Regions from separate parts of the Bacillus sp. BACIII genome, predicted to be linked through region 3. Evidence: riboswitches for the same ligand, from Rfam matches in the RefSeq annotation. Region 3 holds a riboswitch; each other region holds the start of a gene.

Region 1 (6,417 bases), 190 kb from region 3:
CGTTGAACCATCCAATTATTTGAAATTATTTAGTGCAATAGATTGCGCCTTTTTTATGAAAATGCTTCAAATGACTCTTTCTGAACGGCATAATCTGCCATAAAATAGTAGCAACACCCTTGAATCCACTCGCAAGCATAAAAAAGGAGGGCTTTTTTATGAATGGTGAAATGCGGTTGATTCCTTATGTCACGGATGAGCAGATCATGGATGTGAACGAGCTTCCTGAGGGTATTAAAGTGATTAAGGCGCCAGAATTGTGGGCAAAAGGGTTTAAAGGAAAGGATATTAAAATCGCGGTGCTTGATACAGGCTGCGACATTAATCATCCTGATTTGAAAGACCGGGTTATCGGCGGAAAAAACTTCACCGATGATGACGAAGGCAAAGAAGACGCGATTTCCGATTACAACGGCCACGGGACACATGTTTCCGGAACGATTGCCGCCAATGATTCAAACGGCGGAATTTCAGGTGTTGCGCCGGAAGCGAGCCTTTTAATCGTTAAAGTTCTCGGCGGTCAAAACGGCAGCGGCAAATACGAATGGATCATTAACGGCATCAACTACGCCGTTGAACAAAAGGCGGACATTATTTCCATGTCACTCGGCGGCCCGAACGATGTGCCTGAACTGAAAGAAGCCGTCACAAATGCGGTAAAAAGCGGTGTACTGGTCGTTTGCGCAGCAGGAAATGAAGGTGACGGAGACGAGCGGACAGAAGAACTGTCGTATCCGGCCGCTTACAATGAAGTGATCGCCGTCGGATCAGTCTCAATCGCCCGTAAATCGTCAGAATTTTCAAACGCAAATAAAGAAATCGACCTCGTGGCGCCCGGAGAAAACATTCTCTCCACCCTTCCCAACCATAAATACGGGAAGCTGACGGGCACTTCAATGGCCGCCCCGCATGTGAGCGGAGCGCTGGCCTTAATAAAAGGGCTTGAACAGGACTCGTTTCAGCGGACGCTTTCTGAAGCCGAAATTTATGCCCAGCTTGTGCGGCGTACTCTTCCTTTGGGCATCGCCAAAACATTGGCCGGGAACGGGTTTCTGTATTTAGACGCACCTGATGTGCTCATGGAAAGAGCCGAACAGGCACAGCTGCTGTCTTTCTGATATTTTTCTCATATAATGATTGATCCGCTTGTCAACATCACCAATTTTTAAAATGTGAGATTTTCTATTGACAGTGATCTGAATAAGCTGATAAGATAACCAACAAATGATGTAACTTTTCAAAAAAATTGAAATATTTTCTCTTATCGAGAGTTGGGCGAGGGATTGGCCTTTTGACCCCAACAGCAACCGACCGTAATTCCATTGTGAAATGGGGCGCGTGATTTTTGCGCCGAGACGATTGTCTCCTAAGGCACGGTGCTAATTCCATCAGACGTGATCTGAGAGATAAGAGAGGCTTACATTTTGATGTTAAAGCCTCTTTCTCTCATGAGAAAGAGGCTTTTTTGTTACATCTCACTTAAAGGAGGAGACTTAATGACTACAATCAAAACTTCAAATCTCGGTTTTCCGAGAATCGGCTTGAACAGAGAATGGAAAAAAGCGCTTGAGGCTTATTGGAAAGGAAACACTGATAAAGAAACGTTTCTTAAAGAGCTTGACGGTTTATTCTTATCAGCTGTCAAAACACAGCTTGACCAAAATATCGATATCGTGCCGGTCTCTGATTTTACTCATTATGACCATGTGCTTGATACAGCCGTCAGCTTTAACTGGATTCCGGAAAGATTCCGCAGCATCACGGATCCTGTTGATACATATTTCGCGATTGCCCGCGGTGTTAAAGACGCCGTTTCCAGTGAAATGACAAAATGGTTCAACACCAACTACCATTACATCGTTCCTGAATATGACGAAAGCATTGAATTCCGTCTGACGAGAAACAAACAGCTTGACGACTACCGCCGGATCAAAGAAGAATTCGGAGCGGAAACGAAACCTGTCATTGTCGGTCCGTATACATTCGTCACACTTGCGAAAGGATACGAAGAATCAGAGGCGAAAGCGATTCAAAAGCGCCTTGTTCCTCTTTATGTACAGCTGCTGAAAGAGCTTGAAGCAGAAGGCGTCAAATGGGTTCAGCTTGATGAGCCTGCCCTTGTGACAGCCTCTGCTGAAGATGTCCGCGCCGCAAAAGAACTCTATGAATCTATTACAAAAGAGCTTTCAGGGCTGAATGTCCTCCTGCAGACATACTTCGATTCGGTTGATGCATATGAAGAACTCGTTTCGTATCCTGTACAGGGAATCGGGCTTGATTTCGTGCATGATAAAGGCAGAAACCTTGAGCAATTGAAAAAGCACGGCTTCCCGAAAGATAAAGTGCTGGCAGCCGGTGTGATCGACGGCCGAAACATTTGGAAAATCGATGTTGAAGAACGCCTTGATGCGGCTTTGGATATCCTCAGCCACGCTGATGTTGAGGAGTTATGGATTCAGCCTTCAAGCAGCCTTCTGCACGTGCCGGTGGCGAAACACCCTGACGAGCATCTTGAAAAGGATTTGCTGAACGGCCTGTCATACGCTAAAGAAAAACTGGCGGAACTCGGCGTCTTAAAAGAAGGGCTTCTGTCCGGCAAAGCGGCCGTCAGTGAGCAGATCGAAGAGTCAAAAGCGGCACTTAAAGCTTTGAAAGCATTCGCAACAGGAGCGAACTCAGCTCAAAAAGAAGAATTGAATCAGCTGACAGAAAAAGATTTCTCCCGCCCTGCAAGCTTTGAAGAACGATTGGCGCTGCAAAATGAATCACTCGGTCTTCCCCTTCTGCCGACGACGACGATCGGAAGCTTCCCTCAATCTGCAGAAGTGCGGAGCGCACGGCAAAAATGGCGGAAAAAAGATTGGACGGATGAACAGTATCAAGCGTTTATTAATGCGGAAACGAAGCGCTGGGTTGACATTCAGGAAGAAATCGGCTTAGACGTGCTCGTTCACGGAGAATTTGAACGGACGGACATGGTCGAATACTTCGGTGAAAAACTGGCCGGGTTCGCCTTTACGAAATATGCATGGGTGCAGTCTTACGGTTCACGCTGCGTACGTCCGCCTGTCATTTTCGGAGATGTCGAATTTATCGAACCGATGACGGTAAAAGATACGGTCTACGCCCAATCGCTGACAGAAAAGCACATGAAAGGCATGCTGACGGGACCTGTCACCATTTTAAACTGGTCATTCCCGCGCGTGGATATTTCAAGAAAAGAAATCGCCTTCCAGATCGGGCTTGCCCTCAGAAAAGAAGTAAAAGCGCTGGAAGATGCCGGTATTCAGATTATCCAAGTGGATGAACCCGCGCTCCGTGAAGGACTGCCGTTAAAAACGCAGGATTGGGATGAATATTTAACTTGGGCCGCAGAAGCTTTCCGATTAACGACGTCTTCTGTGAAAAATGAGACGCAGATTCATACGCATATGTGTTACAGCAACTTTGAAGATATTGTCGATACGATCAATGACCTTGACGCTGATGTCATCACAATCGAACACAGCCGAAGCCACGGAGGATTTTTAGAATATCTGAAAGATCATCCTTACGTGAAAGGCCTCGGACTCGGTGTATACGACATTCACAGCCCGCGCGTGCCGGCTACTGAAGAAATCTATCAAATTATCGATGATGCGCTTGAAGTGTGTCCGACAGACCGCTTCTGGGTAAACCCGGACTGCGGGCTGAAAACAAGACAGCAGGAAGAAACCGTTGCGGCATTAAAAAATATGGTCGACGCTGCGAAACAGGCGCGAAAAAAACAAGCTCAGCTTGTATAATGAAAACAGCCATCCCTAATGTGCGGATGGCTGTTTTTTTGAGCATGTTACTTATTCTTCAGCGCCTCTGCAAGTTCACTCAGTGAATCATGCTGCTTAATTTGATAGCCCCGCCCTTCTTTCTGCAAATACCCTTTTTGGCAGAATTGCGTCAGCACATGCAAGAGATGACGGTAAGATACACCTAAATAATCACAAACCGTTACGTGCTTCTCTTTAAAATCCTTCATACGCCGTCTGCAAAATAAAATCAGCAAGCCGATTTTCAACCGGGAACGCCAGACTTTGTGAATACTTTGAAGCCATAAGCGTTGCCTTATCACTTAAAAACTTAGCCAATTCACGCAGAAAATTCGCATCCTGCAGCAATTGCGCGCGGCAGCGGCAAATCGGCAGAGCGAAACAAACAGTCTTCGCTGAGGCCTGAATGCCTTTTGTGTAATATACTTCATGTAATAGTTCCATCTCTCCGATGTAATCATTTTTGTTGATAAAATTAATTAACGATACTTTTCCGTTTTGATGGGTTACATATATTTTCGCTTTTCCTTCAATCACGTAAAACAGGAAGTCCGGCCTCATGCCCTCTTGAATCATCCATTCATCCCGCTGATATTCCCGCACTTCCATATACTCTTCAGCGGGAAAAGAAAATAAATGCGCGATTGAGTGTTTTTCTATCTGATGCCGTTTTTTCTCACCTTTATAAATTTCCATCGTCCACCCCGAAATATATGAGATATCTCATATTATCTTTACGTTTTACATGATAACATGCCAATGAAAAGGAGGAACGGGAATGAACGCATATCGCTGGATGAGTCTGCATTTTTTTAGCTTTTTTATGACATGGGGGATTTTTCTGCCCTATTGGACGGGATGGATGGTTCATATAAAAGGGGTTTCCGTATCCGAAGCCAGTTTCATTATGAGCTTAGGTCTGGCGGCAAGAGGAATTTCCACATTGCTTTTCTTTCCTTATTTATCCGGAAAATTCAGCAGCAGAGCCATATTGAACGGAGCCAGAATCGGTACGCTTCTTGCGCTTTTATGTTATATTCCGGCTGACTCTTTTCAAAGCCTGCTTCTTGTCACATTAGGGCTGCATGTGTTTTATCCGGCTTTGATGCCTGCTTTGGACAGCGCTTGCGGCGTTTTGGTACAGCATAATGAATTAAGAGATTACGGAACCAGCCGGCAATGGGGGTCCGCCGGATTTGTTTCAGCCGGCGTCATCCTGTCCGTCTTTACAGGTATATTTGGAGATCAAGTGATTTTATGGGCACTGCTTTTGGGCACTCTGATATTCGTATGCCTCAGCTTTATGCATGCGCCCGCTGTTCTTTCAAAACGGCCGAAAACAGATTGTACAAAAAAAGAGGGCATGCTTGCCTTATTCCGCATCAAACATTTCGGTCTGGTGCTCGCAATCGTTATCTTGCTGCAGGCGGCACATGCGTCTTACTACAATTACGGTTATCTCTTTTTGCAGGAAATCCATGCACCCGCATATGCAATCGGAATCATCATCAACATCGCCGTCATTGCGGAGATCATTTTCTTCGCAATCGCTGACCGATGTTTTCATCAATTTACGGCTGGTGCTTTGCTCGCTTTGGCTGCGCTTGGTGCAACCGTACGCTGGATACTCGTATTTGCCTTTCCGCATGTCATCATTTTCTGCCTCGCGCAGACGCTGCATGCCTGTTCATTCGCGATGGGACACTATGCATTTATGAAATATTTAATTAAACATATTTCCCCTGCGCAAGTCCCGAAAGCCCAAGGCATATATTCAGCGCTTGCGCTCAGCTGGAGCACTGCGGTATTTACTATTTTCGGAGGTTTTTTATATGAAATTGAACCCCGGTACGCCTTTATCGGAATGATTGTTTGTACGATCCCCTCTATGCTTCTTGCCCTTTTATACAGAAAACTGGAAATGAAAAAGAGAGTTTTTGCAGGACATGCACAAGATATATAGACAAAGCTTTCTTTATATATATGATCCCATTTCCGGCTGTTATTTTGACCGATTTGCCAATGTTTTAAGATGTATCTTCCGCTATAGTTAAAGTAATCGATCAACCGAGGGGGATTTGAGATGAATCAGCATATTTCATTTTTAAAGAGGGCGGTCACGCTGGCAGTTGAGAGCGTAGATGAAGGCGGAGGGCCTTTTGGCTGCGTCATCGTTAAAAACGGCGTCATTATCGCCGAAGGGCGGAACAATGTGACCTCCAGCAACGATCCGACAGCCCATGCTGAAGTAACAGCGATCCGGAATGCGTGCCGGACGCTTCAAACATATCAGCTTGATGATTGTGTGATTTACACAAGCTGTGAACCCTGCCCTATGTGTTTAGGCGCCATTTATTGGGCGAGGCCAAAAGCGGTATATTACGCATCCAGCCACTCAGATGCTTCTGACGCAGGCTTTGATGACACCTTCATATATGATGAAATCAAGAAACAGCGGACGGAGAGATCAATTCCTTTTTATCATCTCAGCTTCTCCGATCATACCGCGCCCTTTGACGTCTGGAAAACTTCCGCCCGCAAAAAAGTATATTAATCCAGAATAACCTGCTTACAACGCAGGTTTATTTTTCGTGAACGCAATTGATTCATT
Region 2 (6,417 bases), 1.2 Mb from region 3:
GTGGATTGCGATTATGAGAACGGCTGGTGTTAACAGTTGGCGGTGAATTTCACTGCCTTCTTTTTTAATCTGACGCTAAAACAATCGGCAGGTGATGCTTATGAACAACGAAGATGAAAAGGTGATCATCGTAGAAGGGAAATCGGATAAAATCAAAGTCAGAGAAGTGCTCATCGAACCCGCGGAAATCGTCTGTACAAACGGGACGATCGGCCAAACCGAACTGGAAGATTTGGCGGACCGCCTGTTTGACAGAGACGTCTTTATATTAACGGACGCAGATGAATCCGGAGAAAAATTAAGAAAACAGCTGAAACGGGAGCTTCCCGAAGCGAGCCATATCTATATAGACAGAACATACAGGCAAGTCGAGTCGTGCCCGGGCCATCATCTCGCATCTGTGCTGATCAGAGCCGGCTTTGATGCTGACACTGTATTTTTGAAAAAGAACGACCTGAGGTGATAATCAAAATGAAAGAACTCCAAGAAAATGAACTCGAATTGATTCAGGATGACGTCTATCTTCTGTATTTGTACACCCCGTTTTGCGGCACATGCCAGCTGGCGTCCAAGATGCTTTCTGTCGTCGAAGAAATGCTGCCCGGCACCGCCTTCTATAAAAACAACGTGAATTATTCCCCCGCATTCGCCAAAGCCTATCAGATTGAAAGCGTTCCGTGCTTTTTGCTGTTTAAAGGCGGAGAACTTGTTGAGAAAGGATACGCCTTCCGCTCCGTTTCCTATTTATATGAGCTGATTAAACAAAAAACATCGCAAACGTTCCCGATGTGACAATTTTTACTGGAAAATGTCGTGCGGTTTATAAAGGGTTCTGTCCGTTAAAAAGAGAAAGTGTATGTATGGCCATTAAAACGGGAGGTTATACGAGTGGAGAAAATAGAAGTTTTGGAGAATGACGGACAGCATCTGTTTTTGAAACCGCTATTAAACGCCTCAACGCTGCTGATTACATTCCAGGGAGAAAAAGAAGCCTTAACGGTCTCAATTAACGGACAGGGAGAAATGAGAAAAACGTCAGTTTCAAAGGAAAAATCTAATTTGACCTTTTACGGAAACCAGGCGGAAATCATCCATCTCCTGCACGGTGATGTCTCTTTGCAGAAGCTCATCCAAAGCGGAAAACTCAAAGTGAAAGGATCATTCCGGGCCCTGCTGAAGCTGGAGGCCATCCTCTGGCTGACAAACGGATTTTTTCAGACGATCAGCAAACGGCCGTAAACAGCCAATCTACTATGTGACAATAGCTTCCATTATTTATTTTATTGACTTTTTATCATTCGCCGTGCTATTCTACAGTAAGAATTTCCGGACGAAAATACGATATGTTTTCTCTTATCAAGAGAGGTGGAGGGAAGTGCCCTATGAAGCCCGGCAACCATCAACATTGTTGAAATGGTGCCAATTCACTCGAAGCGGTCTGCTTTGAAAGATGAGAGAAAGGCCTTTTTCAATAAGCCTTTCTGCTCATTTTTGCAGAAAGGCTTTTCTTTTGCGTAGAAAACCGGAAGATTTCTTAGAATAGTGTAAGGCAGGTGATTGCTTTGATCCATCTTCAAAATGTTTCAAAAATGTACAAAGCGAAGCATGGGGATGTCAATGCTGTCCAAGATGTCACTCTTGATATCAAAAAGGGCGAAATATTTGGAATTATAGGATATAGCGGAGCTGGTAAAAGTTCCTTAATCCGTCTTTTGAACGGCCTTGAAAAGCCGACGTCAGGCATCGTGGAAGTCGCGGGGACGGAATTAAATAAAGTAAGCAGCCGCGGGCTGAGAAAAGCGCGCCAGGAAATCAGCATGATTTTCCAGCATTTTAACCTATTGTGGTCGCGTACCGTCCGGGAGAATATTATGTTTCCGCTGGAAATCGCCGGCGTGAAAAAAAGCGAACGGGTCCGCCGCGCCGATGAACTGATTAAACTGGTCGGATTAGAGGGGAAAGAAAAGTCTTATCCGTCACAGCTGAGCGGCGGTCAAAAGCAGCGTGTCGGCATCGCCCGGGCGCTCGCCAATAATCCGAAAGTCCTTCTGTGCGATGAAGCGACATCAGCGCTCGACCCGCAGACGACCGATTCAATTTTGGATCTTTTATCCGATATAAATGACAGACTCGGTCTGACGATCGTGCTCATTACCCATGAAATGCACGTCATCCGAAAAATCTGCAACAGAGTCGCCGTCATGGAAAACGGGAAAGTCGTTGAAGAAGGCGAAGTGCTCCAAGTCTTCAGAAACCCGCGCGAACCGATGACCAAGCGTTTCGTTCAGCAGGTGACAGAACCGGAGGAGACGAAAGAAACCATCCAGCATTTTCTGCAGGAAACCGCGACAGGAAAAACGATTCAGCTTTCATTTGTCGGGCAGGCCGCCGAGCAGCCCCTCATTACGGAGATGATCCGAAACTTTGATGTGGACGTCAATATTCTGCAGGGGAAAATCTCACAGACGAAGGACGGAGCCTACGGTTCTTTATTCATCCATATTGACGGTCAGGAAAAAGAAGTAGAAAACGTGATCAGGTTCATCAAAGACAAACAGGTAGAAGCAGAGGTGATCACAAATGTTTGAAAAATGGTTCCCGAACGTTGATTTAACCGAGCTGTGGACGGCCACATACGAGACCCTTTATATGACGGTCATCGCATTAGTTTTTTCATTTATCATCGGAGCGATTCTCGGTCTTCTGCTCTTTTTAACGGGCAAGGGAAGCTTATGGGAAAATAAAATCATTAACACCGTGATTGCGGCGGTCGTTAATATTTTCAGGTCTATTCCGTTTCTTATTTTAATTATTCTGCTTCTCGGCTTTACTAAGATTTTGGTCGGATCGATTTTAGGGCCGAACGCCGCATTGCCCGCGCTGATTATCGGCTCCGCGCCGTTTTACGCCCGGCTTGTTGAAATCGCGCTGCGGGAAGTCGATAAAGGAGTCATCGAAGCTGCCAGATCAATGGGAGCAAAGACATCGACGATTATCTTCAAAGTGCTGATTCCTGAATCAATGCCTGCGTTAATTTCGGGCATCACCGTTACAGCCATCGCCCTGATCGGATCTACCGCCATTGCCGGCGCCATCGGTTCAGGCGGACTCGGAAACCTTGCATATGTAGAGGGGTACCAGTCCAACAATACGGATGTAACGTTTGTAGCGACAGTATTTATACTCATCATCGTCTTTATCATTCAGATTATCGGTGATGTGATTACAAATATAATAGACAAAAGATAAGGGAGGATTTACATTGAAAAAGATTGTATTAAGTGCGCTGCTGCTTGTGTTCGCGGGAGTTTTGGCCGCCTGCGGATCAAACGGCTCAAATAAAAAGGAAATCGTCGTCGCCGCGACAAAAACACCGCATGCTGAAATCTTAAAAGAAGCGGAACCGCTCTTGAAGGAAAAAGGCTACACATTAAAAGTAAAAGTGCTGAACGATTACAAAATGTACAACAAAGCGTTAGCTGATAATGAAGTGGATGCGAACTACTTCCAGCACGTTCCTTACCTTGAACAGGAAATGAAAGAAAATAAAGATTACAAACTCGTGAATGCCGGAGCCGTTCACCTTGAGCCGTTCGGTATTTACACGAAAAAATACAAATCACTGAAAGACCTGCCTAAAGGCGCGACCATCATCATGACAAACAACGTCGCTGAACAAGGCCGTATGCTGGCGATGCTTGAAAAAGCCGGACTGATTACTCTTGATCCGAAGGTAAAAACGATCGACGCCACTACGAAAAACATTACGAAAAACCCGAAAGACCTGACATTCAAAAAAATCGCCCCTGAATTAACGGCGAAAGCATATAATGAAGAAGAAGGCGATGCAGTCTTCATTAACGTCAACTATGCGATTCAAAACAAACTGAATCCGTTAAAAGATGCGATTCAAGTGGAATCAACGAAAAACAACCCGTACGCAAACATCATCGCCGTACGCAAAGGTGACGAAAAATCAGCGAAAATCAAAGCGCTTATGGAAGTGCTTCACTCTAAGAAAATCAAAGACTTTATTGAGAAAAAATACGACGGAGCCGTGCTTCCAGTATCTGAATAAAGCAAAAACCCCGGATGGACCATCCGGGGTTTTTTTCGGGTATTAATCGGAGAACTGTCCATAATAAAAAGGAAGGTTAACGATTGGAGGGAATGGCAGTGGCTCAATACCAGGATAACGGAAAAAGCGTGCATGACGCATTGAAACAATATAAAGAAGGTTTAGGCATATTCGAGCAAAAAATGCCGATGATGGGGCGGAAGTTTAATGAATTTACTGAACAGTGTTTTTCAGCGGATTCATTAACTGAAAAAGAGAAACAATTAATCGCTCTGGGCATCAGCATCAGCGCTCAAGATGAATTTTGCATGATTTATCACACGAAAGGCTGTCTTGATCAGGGTGCGACAGAGGAAAACATCCTTGAGGTCATCAGCGTCGCGGCGGCATTCGGGGGAGGCGCGGCTCTCAGTCAGGGAGTAACCCTCGTGCAGCAGTGCATTCAGGAATTCGGACATACAACGCATTAGAAAGAGCAATCGTATGAATACCGTTTTTCAGATAAAGCCAGCGCCGGTTACCGGCACATTCGAAAGGATTCAGGGGCACACTCGCTTTGGCCGGAGCAGAGGATCATTGTTACAATAGAAACAAATATATGAAGGGATTGATTCATTATCTGCACCAGCCACGAGAGACTGGACCTTGACTATACGCCTGAAATGGAAAAAGCGATGCAGAAGTCACACGGCATCGGCTACGAGGAATACGGACGGCGTCTTTCAAAAAGGATGGAAGTCGAACGGCAGAGGGAGCTTGAGTACCAAAAAAGCAAGTTCCTCGCAGCGCAGCTTAATGAGAAAATCGGTCAGTAAAAAAGGGTGGAATTCCGCCCTTTTTCTGTTTTAAACAGCTTTAATTACACCCTGATCTTTGATAAACTTTAGGAATGTTCCTGGTAATATAAAAAGTTGTATTTACTTTTCATTTGTTATAAAATTAGAATGAGAATAAATTGAGAATAATGATTATATATTTTTGGAGGTATAGATATGGCTGCTTCAACATTAACGATCAAGGATCTTCACGTTGAAATCGAAGGAAAAGAGATCTTAAAAGGTGTAAACCTTGAAATAAAAGGCGGCGAATTCCACGCTGTCATGGGGCCGAACGGTACCGGTAAATCCACGCTTTCTGCAGCGATTATGGGACATCCGAAATACGAAGTCACTAAAGGCAGCATCACACTTGACGGCAAGGATGTACTGGAAATGGAAGTGGACGAGCGCGCTCAGGCGGGTCTTTTCCTTGCGATGCAGTACCCAAGCGAAATCAGCGGTGTGACAAATGCCGATTTCCTTCGCTCTGCGATTAACGCACGCCGCGAAGAAGGCGATGAAATTTCTCTTATGAAATTCATCCGCAAAATGGACGAAAACATGGAGTTCCTTGAAATGGACCCTGAAATGGCGCAGCGTTACCTGAACGAAGGTTTCTCAGGCGGAGAGAAAAAACGCAACGAAATCCTTCAGCTTATGATGATCGAGCCGAAAATCGCCATTCTTGACGAGATCGATTCAGGTCTTGATATCGATGCGCTTAAAGTCGTTTCTAAAGGAATCAACAAAATGCGCAGCGAAAACTTCGGCTGCTTAATGATCACTCACTATCAGCGCCTTCTGAACTACATCACACCAGATGTCGTTCACGTTATGATGCAGGGACGCGTAGTGAAATCAGGCGGTGCGGAGCTTGCACAGCGCCTTGAAGCGGAAGGTTATGACTGGATTAAACAAGAACTCGGCATTGAAGACGAAACTGTAGGCCAAGAAGCGTAAGCGTTAGGGGGATTAACATGACATTGGAAACGAAACTATCCGTAGATCAGGAATATGTCAAAGGCTTTTCCGAAAAGCATCAAGAACCTGCCTGGCTGAAAAACCTGCGCTTACAGGCTCTTGAAAAAGCTGAAGATCTGCCGCTGCCTAAGCCTGATAAAACAAAAATCACAAATTGGAACTTTACAAAGTTCAACAAGCATACAGTAGAAAACGCGCCGCTTGCTTCTTTGGAAGATTTAGCTGATGAAGCAAAAGCGCTGATCGATATCGAAAACGAAGACAAAACGTTATATGTGCAGCGTGACCAAACGCCTGCATTCCTGTCTCTCTCTAAAGAGCTGAAAGACAAAGGCGTTATTTTCACGGACATCTTAACGGCTGCCCGTGAGCACAGCGACCTCGTTGAGAAATACTTCATGAAAGACGGCGTAAAGGTCGACGAGCATAAACTGACTGCGCTTCATGCGGCATTAATGAATGGCGGGGCATTCCTTTATGTTCCTAAAAACGTTCAGGTGGAGACGCCTGTTCAGGCCGTTTACGTTCATGAAAGCAATG
Region 3 (6,417 bases):
ACGCCCCGGCTACGGAAAAGTTTGTTTTCTTGCCGAGCGGTTTCCCCGATAAAGAAATGCCCTCGTTGAATTGTTTAATCAGTCTGATCAAGTCAAAGGACGTTAAATCATAGACGGAGGTAGCCCCCGGAAAGTCGCCGATTTTTGAAGGATCGCCGGTGATGGCTAAAATGTCGGTAAGCCCGAGCGTATCCAGCCCCATTAAATGTGACTGAAGGCCGATGATGTTGCGGTCTCTGCATGTAATATGGACGAGAGAACGGATATCAAGGCGTTCTTTCAGCAATGAACCGCAGGCGGCATTGCTGATTCTCGGTGTCGCCAATGAATTGTCGGCGAGCGTCAGTGCTTCTATGCCGGTTTCCTTTAATTCTGCCGCCGCTTGCAGAAATTTGTCAAAATTCAATTTTTTCGGCGGGTCAAGCTCTACGATAATTGACCGTTTTTGCGCGGCGATTTCGTTTAAACCCGGCTCGGTCCGTTCATCCCGGACTGAGATGACTTCTTCTTCCCGCCTGATTTTCACTTCTTTATCAGTGACGGGTGAAAGTCCGCGGACCGCTTCAGCCATGGCTCTGATATGGTTGGGCGTCGTGCCGCAGCAGCCGCCGATAATGCGAGCGCCCTGAGTGCGGAATTGTACGGCGCTTTCCCGGAAATAGGCATCATCCGTATCATAAACAAGCCGGCCTTCTTCTAAGGACGGAAGACTGCTGTTCGGATAGACCGATAAATAAGCGTCACGGAAAATCGGCACTTCTGTCAGCGCTTCAATCATGTGGTACGGGCCGAGCCGGCAATTGATTCCCGTTATATCAGCGCCGAGATCGGCAATTGAACTGAGAGCTTCCCGAAGCGGCGTTCCGTCCTGAAGCACGCCCTGCTCGTGCATGGATACGTTCAGCATGATCGGAAGTTCAGTTTCTTTTCTGGCGATCTTCAGCACTTCGCGCGCCTCTTCTAAATCATAGTATGTTTCCAAAAGCAGGCCGTCCGGCTCTTCGTGCAGCAATAAATAAAGCTGCTCCCGAAAGCTGCGTTTAATCTCTTCAAGGCTGTAGGCGTTTTTGTTAAAGGTGCGGATGCCGCCCATCGTTCCCAATACATAAGCGCTGTCTGAGGAAGCGCGCGCGATTTTGACCGCTTCCTGATTGATTTTTTTCGTTTCATCCTCAAGGCCGTATCTGGAGAGCTTAATAAAATTCGCGCCGTACGTGTTCGTCTGGATGATGTCTGCACCTGCTTCCACGTATGCCTTATGTATCCGCTTGATCTCATCGGGCTTAGATACATTCAGCTCCTCAAAACATCTGTCAATGCCGTAGGAGTAGAGGAGAGTGCCCATCGCGCCGTCTCCGATTAAAATCCGTTCTTCTAAGTCTTGTAATAGTCCCATTGTTTGCCTCCTTCATCACATTCAGCAAGGAAAAAAGAGAAATAAAAAAAGTCTTCTTAAGAAGAAGACTTTGTAATCATTTGTCTCTCTTCTTATCTTCCAAGCTGTTTTTAGCTTGCTGGATTTAGCACCTTGGTCATGGTTTGGGTAAACCACTACACCGGTTGCTGAAGCGTCGTCGGGCCAGTCCCTCGGCTTCTCTTGATAAGAACGTTCATGTAATTGTCATGGGTTTCCAAAACTTAACTGTGAAAATCCCTTTCTCCAAATTTACCGAAAATAGAGACAATAATCAATAGGAATCACATAATTTATCTGAAATTAATAAATTGAACGTCAATCGGCAGGTCTGCTCCGCGGACAGCTGCAATAATCTGCTGCAGATCATCTTTATTTTTTCCGGTGACGCGCACTTGGTCATCCTGAATCTGCGACTTAACCTTCAAGCCGGAGTTTTTAATCACCGCGTTGATTTTTTTGGCGTTGTCTTTATCAATCCCCTGTACAAGCTTCGCGCGCTGGCGCACCGTGCCTCCCGATGCATTTTCGATTTTGCCGTATTCAATGTTTTTCGTCGGCACGTCCCGTTTAATCAGCTTGCCGCTCAGCACATCCTTGAGCTGATTCAATTTAAACTCATCATCAGAAATCAGAACAAGTTCTTCCTTTTCTAAAGTCACATCGCTTTTAGATCCTTTAAAGTCATAGCGCGTGCTGATTTCTTTCAGCGTCATCTGAATCGCATTCTGCACTTCAGGAAATTCAACTTTGGATACAATATCAAAAGAACTTTCTTTTGCCATGAGAAAACCTCCTATAACATTTCACTTATGTGTTGATTATAGTAGAATAAAGAGAAATGTCCAACAGCACAAAGCATGAATTTGTGCGAATTGGAAAAAATGAGAAAAACATCAGCCTCTGACGGGCGAAGCAGGAAGGACGATAACATGAAACCAGGGCAGCAGCTCACGCTTAGTATAGATCACCAGACCGATTTCGGTTATTTTTTAACGGACGGCGAGGATACGGTTCTTTTACATAACAGTGAAATCACGGAAGATATCGAAGACAGAGATGAAGTGGACGTATTTATTTACGTCGACCATCAGGAAAGACTCGCGGCGACGATGAAAAAGCCGCTTATCAGCTTTTATGATTACGGATGGGTGGAAGTGACGGACGCTGTGGAAGATATGGGCGTATTCGTCGACGTCGGTCTGTCAAAAGACGCGCTTGTCGCAACGGAGCACCTGCCTCCGTACAAATCCGTCTGGCCGCAGAAAGGCGACAGACTGTATTGCATGCTGAAGGTGACAAGCCGCGGACGCATGTTTGCCAAGCCGGCGCCGGAGGATATCATCAGCGAATTATTTACGGATGCAGAGGAAGACGTCATGAATAAAGACTTGACAGGCACGGTGTACAGACTGATCGCATCTGGCTCTTTTCTGATTACAGATGAAGGCATCCGCGCGTTTATTCACCCTTCAGAAAGAAAGGAAGAGCCGAGACTCGGCAGCCGCGTGACAGGGCGTGTCATCGAGGTGAAGGAAGACGGGTCCGTCAACATGTCGCTGCTGCCGAGAAAGCAGGACGCGCTTTCGGTTGACGCAGAAGAGATTCTGACCTATCTGAGATCAAGAAACGGCGCAATGCCTTACGGAGACAAAAGCCATCCTGACGATATCCGCGAACGGTTTCATTTAAGCAAAGCCGCCTTTAAGCGGGCGCTCGGGCACCTGATGAAAAACGGCAAAGTGTATCAGGAAAACGGCTGGACATACGAAAAACAATAAATATTCTGCAAAAACATCGGTGAACAAAAACCGATGTTTTTTATTTCCTCAAAATCCGCTATATCCTGCATTTATTTATCAGATCCGCCGGTTTACTATGTAACTGGCGAACTTATGGCCGTACAGAAAAAACAGCCCTCTTTTTCTAAGGTAAGAGGGCTGTTTTGCATTTACAGATGGTCCGGTTTTTTTGAATTCTGGTTTTTTCCCGCCTGCCGGTTTTTTTCGGCAAGCCGGTTCTTTTTTTGATTTAAGGCGTTATGATCCAGCGGTTTTTTGTCATCATCTTTCATATGGCAAAGCCTCCCTTCTTTACGATAGGATGCCCGCCGGCATTGGAAATTATGGCTTCAGGAAAAAAATCGCGAGCGTTCCCGGACCGGAATGGGCGCCGATGGCGGAACCGATTGAATGAAGAATGATCTCTTTCGGACCGAACGCATCTTCAATCATCTCTTTCATGCGAAGCGCCGTCTCTTCATTGTCGGCATAGCTGATTCCGACTGTTTGATCCGGCCAATCGCCGCCTTCTTCCTTCATCATTTCTAAAATCCGTTTAAACAGTTTCTTCTGTCCGCGCAATTTTTCGAGCGGCACGAGTCTGCCGTCAGCCACATGCAGGATCGGTTTGATGTTCAAAAGCCCGCCGACAAAAGCGGACGTTTTTGAAATCCTGCCGCCCCGCGCGAGATAGGCGACATCATCGACCGTAAATATATGTTTCATCCGTGCGCAAAAGCTCTTTACAGACGTTTCGATTTCTTGTATTGTATTCCCGTTAACACAGAGTGTTTGCGCATGCATCACCGCGAGGCCGCAGCCCAATGAAGCGCATTTGGAATCTACAATCCGTAAATCAAATTCGGGAAATTCCTCTTTGATTTCATTGGCGACCATCACGGCCGTCTGATAAGTGCCGGAAAGACCTGAAGAAAAGGCAATGTAAATCGCCGGCTCTCCCAGTTCCGCGTATTGTAAAAATACTTTTTTTATCGTATCCGGTGATGCCTGGGATGTTTTCGGGACTTTCCCATCCCGCATCGCTTGAAATATATGATCCGCCTGAATGGTGACCGCGTCCTCATATTCGTTTCCATCGAGTGTTACGTGCAGCGGAATGAACCCGATCCGGTTTTCTTCAATGTAAGATTGCGGCAGATCAGAGGCGCTGTCAGCAATAAGGTGAACTGTCATCATAATTCCCTTCTTTCCATTTGGTGAGAGTGATGCCAACTATATCATATAAATGTGGCAAAATAGTGTTCAAAACTTTGTTTTAAGGGAAAAGCTAATAATGAAAATGAGCGGAGGAGCAAGCCATGGTACTTGAACAAGTAAAAAAATTAGCAATCGTCGTCATCGGCGCGTTTCTATATGCGGCGGGGCTGAATTTATTTCTGATACCGGCGAATGTATATGCCAGCGGTTTTACCGGTGTCGCCCAGCTGCTGTCAAGCGTCGTTGATCAATACGCCCCTTTTTATATTTCGACAGGAGTTCTCATGTTCCTCTTAAACATTCCCATCGGTGTGTTAGGGTGGCTGAAAGTCGGCAGATCATTCACCGTATACAGCATATTAAGTGTAGCGCTGACGTCCGTCTTTATGGGAATTCTCCCGGAAATGAGACTGTCGCACGATATTCTCCTGAATACCGTATTCGGAGGAGTCATCTCAGCCATCGGCATCGGTTTAACGCTGAAATTCGGCGCGTCTACAGGGGGTCTTGATATCGTGTCGATGGTGCTGGCCAAATGGAAGGATAAACCGGTCGGCACGTATTTCTTCATTTTGAACGGGATTATCATTTTGACGGCAGGATTATTGCAAGGATGGGAGAAAGCATTATATACCCTTGTCGCTCTTTATGTCACAACAAGGGTGATTGACGCCATTCATACCCGCCACATGAAACTGACCGCTATGATCGTTACGAAAAAAGCCGATGAAATCAAAGAAGCGATTTACGGAAAAATGGTCCGCGGCATTACGACGGTGCCGGCAAAAGGCGCTTACACAAACGAACAGAAAGAAATGATGATCATCGTCATCACGCGGTACGAATTGTATGATCTTGAGAAAATCGTGAAAGAGGTCGACCCGAAAGCCTTCACAAACATCGTGCAAACGACGGGAATCTTTGGTTTCTTCAGAAAAGACTGATAGGAGCGGATAGAATGAAGTGGCTGTTTGGCCTGTTATTACCGGTCATTTTATTGATCGGGTGCAGCAGTCAATCCGGGCAGAAGGAGCCCGCTGAGGAGGTATCCGGAGAGATGAATGAACAGCAAGCGGAATTAGCCGTAAATCCTGTGCAGACGGATCAGCAGATCGAATTTCAAATGTCTTTAAAAAACAAAAGCGAAAGTCCGATCGATTTCACATTCAGCTCAGGGCAGAAATTCGAATTGACCGTACATGATCAACAGAACAAAGAACTGTACCGCTATTCAAAAGACAGAATGTTTACCCAGGCGTTTCAGACCATGACCTTAATGCCGAATGAAACGTATGACTTTTCAGATGTGTGGAAAAACGCGCCAGGACCGGGGACATACACGGTCACCGTGACGTTTTTAGGAAAGTCCGATCAGATCGGAAAAAGACTGAAAACGGTAAAAACATTTGAAGTAAAATAAAAAAGCGGCGCCCTCGTCCAGACGGGGCGCCTTTTTTTATTGCAATTTATCCAGCTGATCCTGAAATTGGTGCAGCTGCTGACGTTCTGCATCCGTCGAATTGGCGTACGCGGAAGACACGGCATTTTTGGCGCGTGAGACAGCTTTTTCCCGGTCGCCGTCCTCGAAACCATTAGCAATCATGACAGCCTGCTGGACAAATGACTTGGCTTGAGAGAACAGTTCGTTTCTCATTAAAAGTCAACCTGTCTTTCGGCTGCGTCTTTTGATGCATCATGCTGTGCTTCCTCTAATGTAGACCGATATGGAAATCTTGCGTCATGAAGACTGACAGAGTCCTTGCCTTGCTGAATAAACCGTTTTGATTTGTTTCGTTTACCCATTGCAATGTCCCCCTTCCATATTTAGACGAGATGAGTCGTCTGTTTTAGTATGGGCGGAAGGCTTCGGGTTATGAGCGGGAAAATCTCATAGGGAGAAATAGGATTTTAAAAACCCGGCGATTCCGTCCGCTTCATTTGAGCCCGTGACGCGGTCAGCAGCTTGTTTGACTTCATCCGTGCCGTTTCCCATCGCGACACCGC

Evidence for each region. A riboswitch is a leader RNA that binds a small molecule or an ion and turns the genes downstream of it on or off. The one in region 3 is predicted to bind S-adenosylmethionine.
Region 1: linked by a shared signal. The riboswitch ahead of metE (5-methyltetrahydropteroyltriglutamate--homocysteine S-methyltransferase) and the one ahead of ACXN9U_RS09085 (bifunctional homocysteine S-methyltransferase/methylenetetrahydrofolate reductase) in region 3 are both predicted to bind S-adenosylmethionine.
Region 2: linked by a shared signal. The riboswitch ahead of metN (methionine ABC transporter ATP-binding protein MetN) and the one ahead of ACXN9U_RS09085 (bifunctional homocysteine S-methyltransferase/methylenetetrahydrofolate reductase) in region 3 are both predicted to bind S-adenosylmethionine.

What each region holds. Positions count from the first base shown of each region.
Region 1 is NZ_CM174437.1:1,711,821-1,718,237, forward strand. It holds gene ACXN9U_RS07990 (S8 family peptidase) at 159-1,118, shown strand; SAM riboswitch class I at 1,259-1,413, shown strand; gene metE (5-methyltetrahydropteroyltriglutamate--homocysteine S-methyltransferase) at 1,497-3,785, shown strand; partial or broken gene yeiL (transcriptional regulator YeiL) at 3,833-4,502, opposite strand; gene ACXN9U_RS08005 (MFS transporter) at 4,585-5,769, shown strand; gene ACXN9U_RS08010 (nucleoside deaminase) at 5,890-6,360, shown strand.
Region 2 is NZ_CM174437.1:3,075,299-3,081,715, reverse strand. It holds gene ACXN9U_RS15105 (YusG family protein) at 1-33, shown strand, start outside; gene ACXN9U_RS15100 (toprim domain-containing protein) at 101-463, shown strand; gene ACXN9U_RS15095 (thioredoxin family protein) at 472-792, shown strand; gene ACXN9U_RS15090 (SCP2 sterol-binding domain-containing protein) at 889-1,239, shown strand; SAM riboswitch class I at 1,351-1,457, shown strand; gene metN (methionine ABC transporter ATP-binding protein MetN) at 1,563-2,588, shown strand; gene ACXN9U_RS15080 (methionine ABC transporter permease) at 2,581-3,249, shown strand; gene metQ (methionine ABC transporter substrate-binding lipoprotein MetQ) at 3,263-4,078, shown strand; gene ACXN9U_RS15070 (carboxymuconolactone decarboxylase family protein) at 4,171-4,548, shown strand; gene ACXN9U_RS15065 (YuzK family famiily protein) at 4,741-4,893, shown strand; gene sufC (Fe-S cluster assembly ATPase SufC) at 5,071-5,856, shown strand; gene sufD (Fe-S cluster assembly protein SufD) at 5,874-6,417, shown strand, end outside.
Region 3 is NZ_CM174437.1:1,899,548-1,905,964, reverse strand. It holds partial or broken gene ACXN9U_RS09085 (bifunctional homocysteine S-methyltransferase/methylenetetrahydrofolate reductase) at 1-1,396, opposite strand, end outside; SAM riboswitch class I at 1,486-1,607, opposite strand; gene ACXN9U_RS09080 (YajQ family cyclic di-GMP-binding protein) at 1,708-2,199, opposite strand; gene ACXN9U_RS09075 (CvfB family protein) at 2,299-3,195, shown strand; gene ACXN9U_RS09070 (DUF3941 domain-containing protein) at 3,366-3,488, opposite strand; gene ACXN9U_RS09065 (DegV family protein) at 3,538-4,389, opposite strand; gene ACXN9U_RS09060 (YitT family protein) at 4,515-5,357, shown strand; gene ACXN9U_RS09055 (BsuPI-related putative proteinase inhibitor) at 5,372-5,833, shown strand; gene ACXN9U_RS09050 (DUF3813 domain-containing protein) at 5,870-6,067, opposite strand; gene ACXN9U_RS09045 (hypothetical protein) at 6,067-6,216, opposite strand; gene ACXN9U_RS09040 (Cof-type HAD-IIB family hydrolase) at 6,302-6,417, opposite strand, start outside.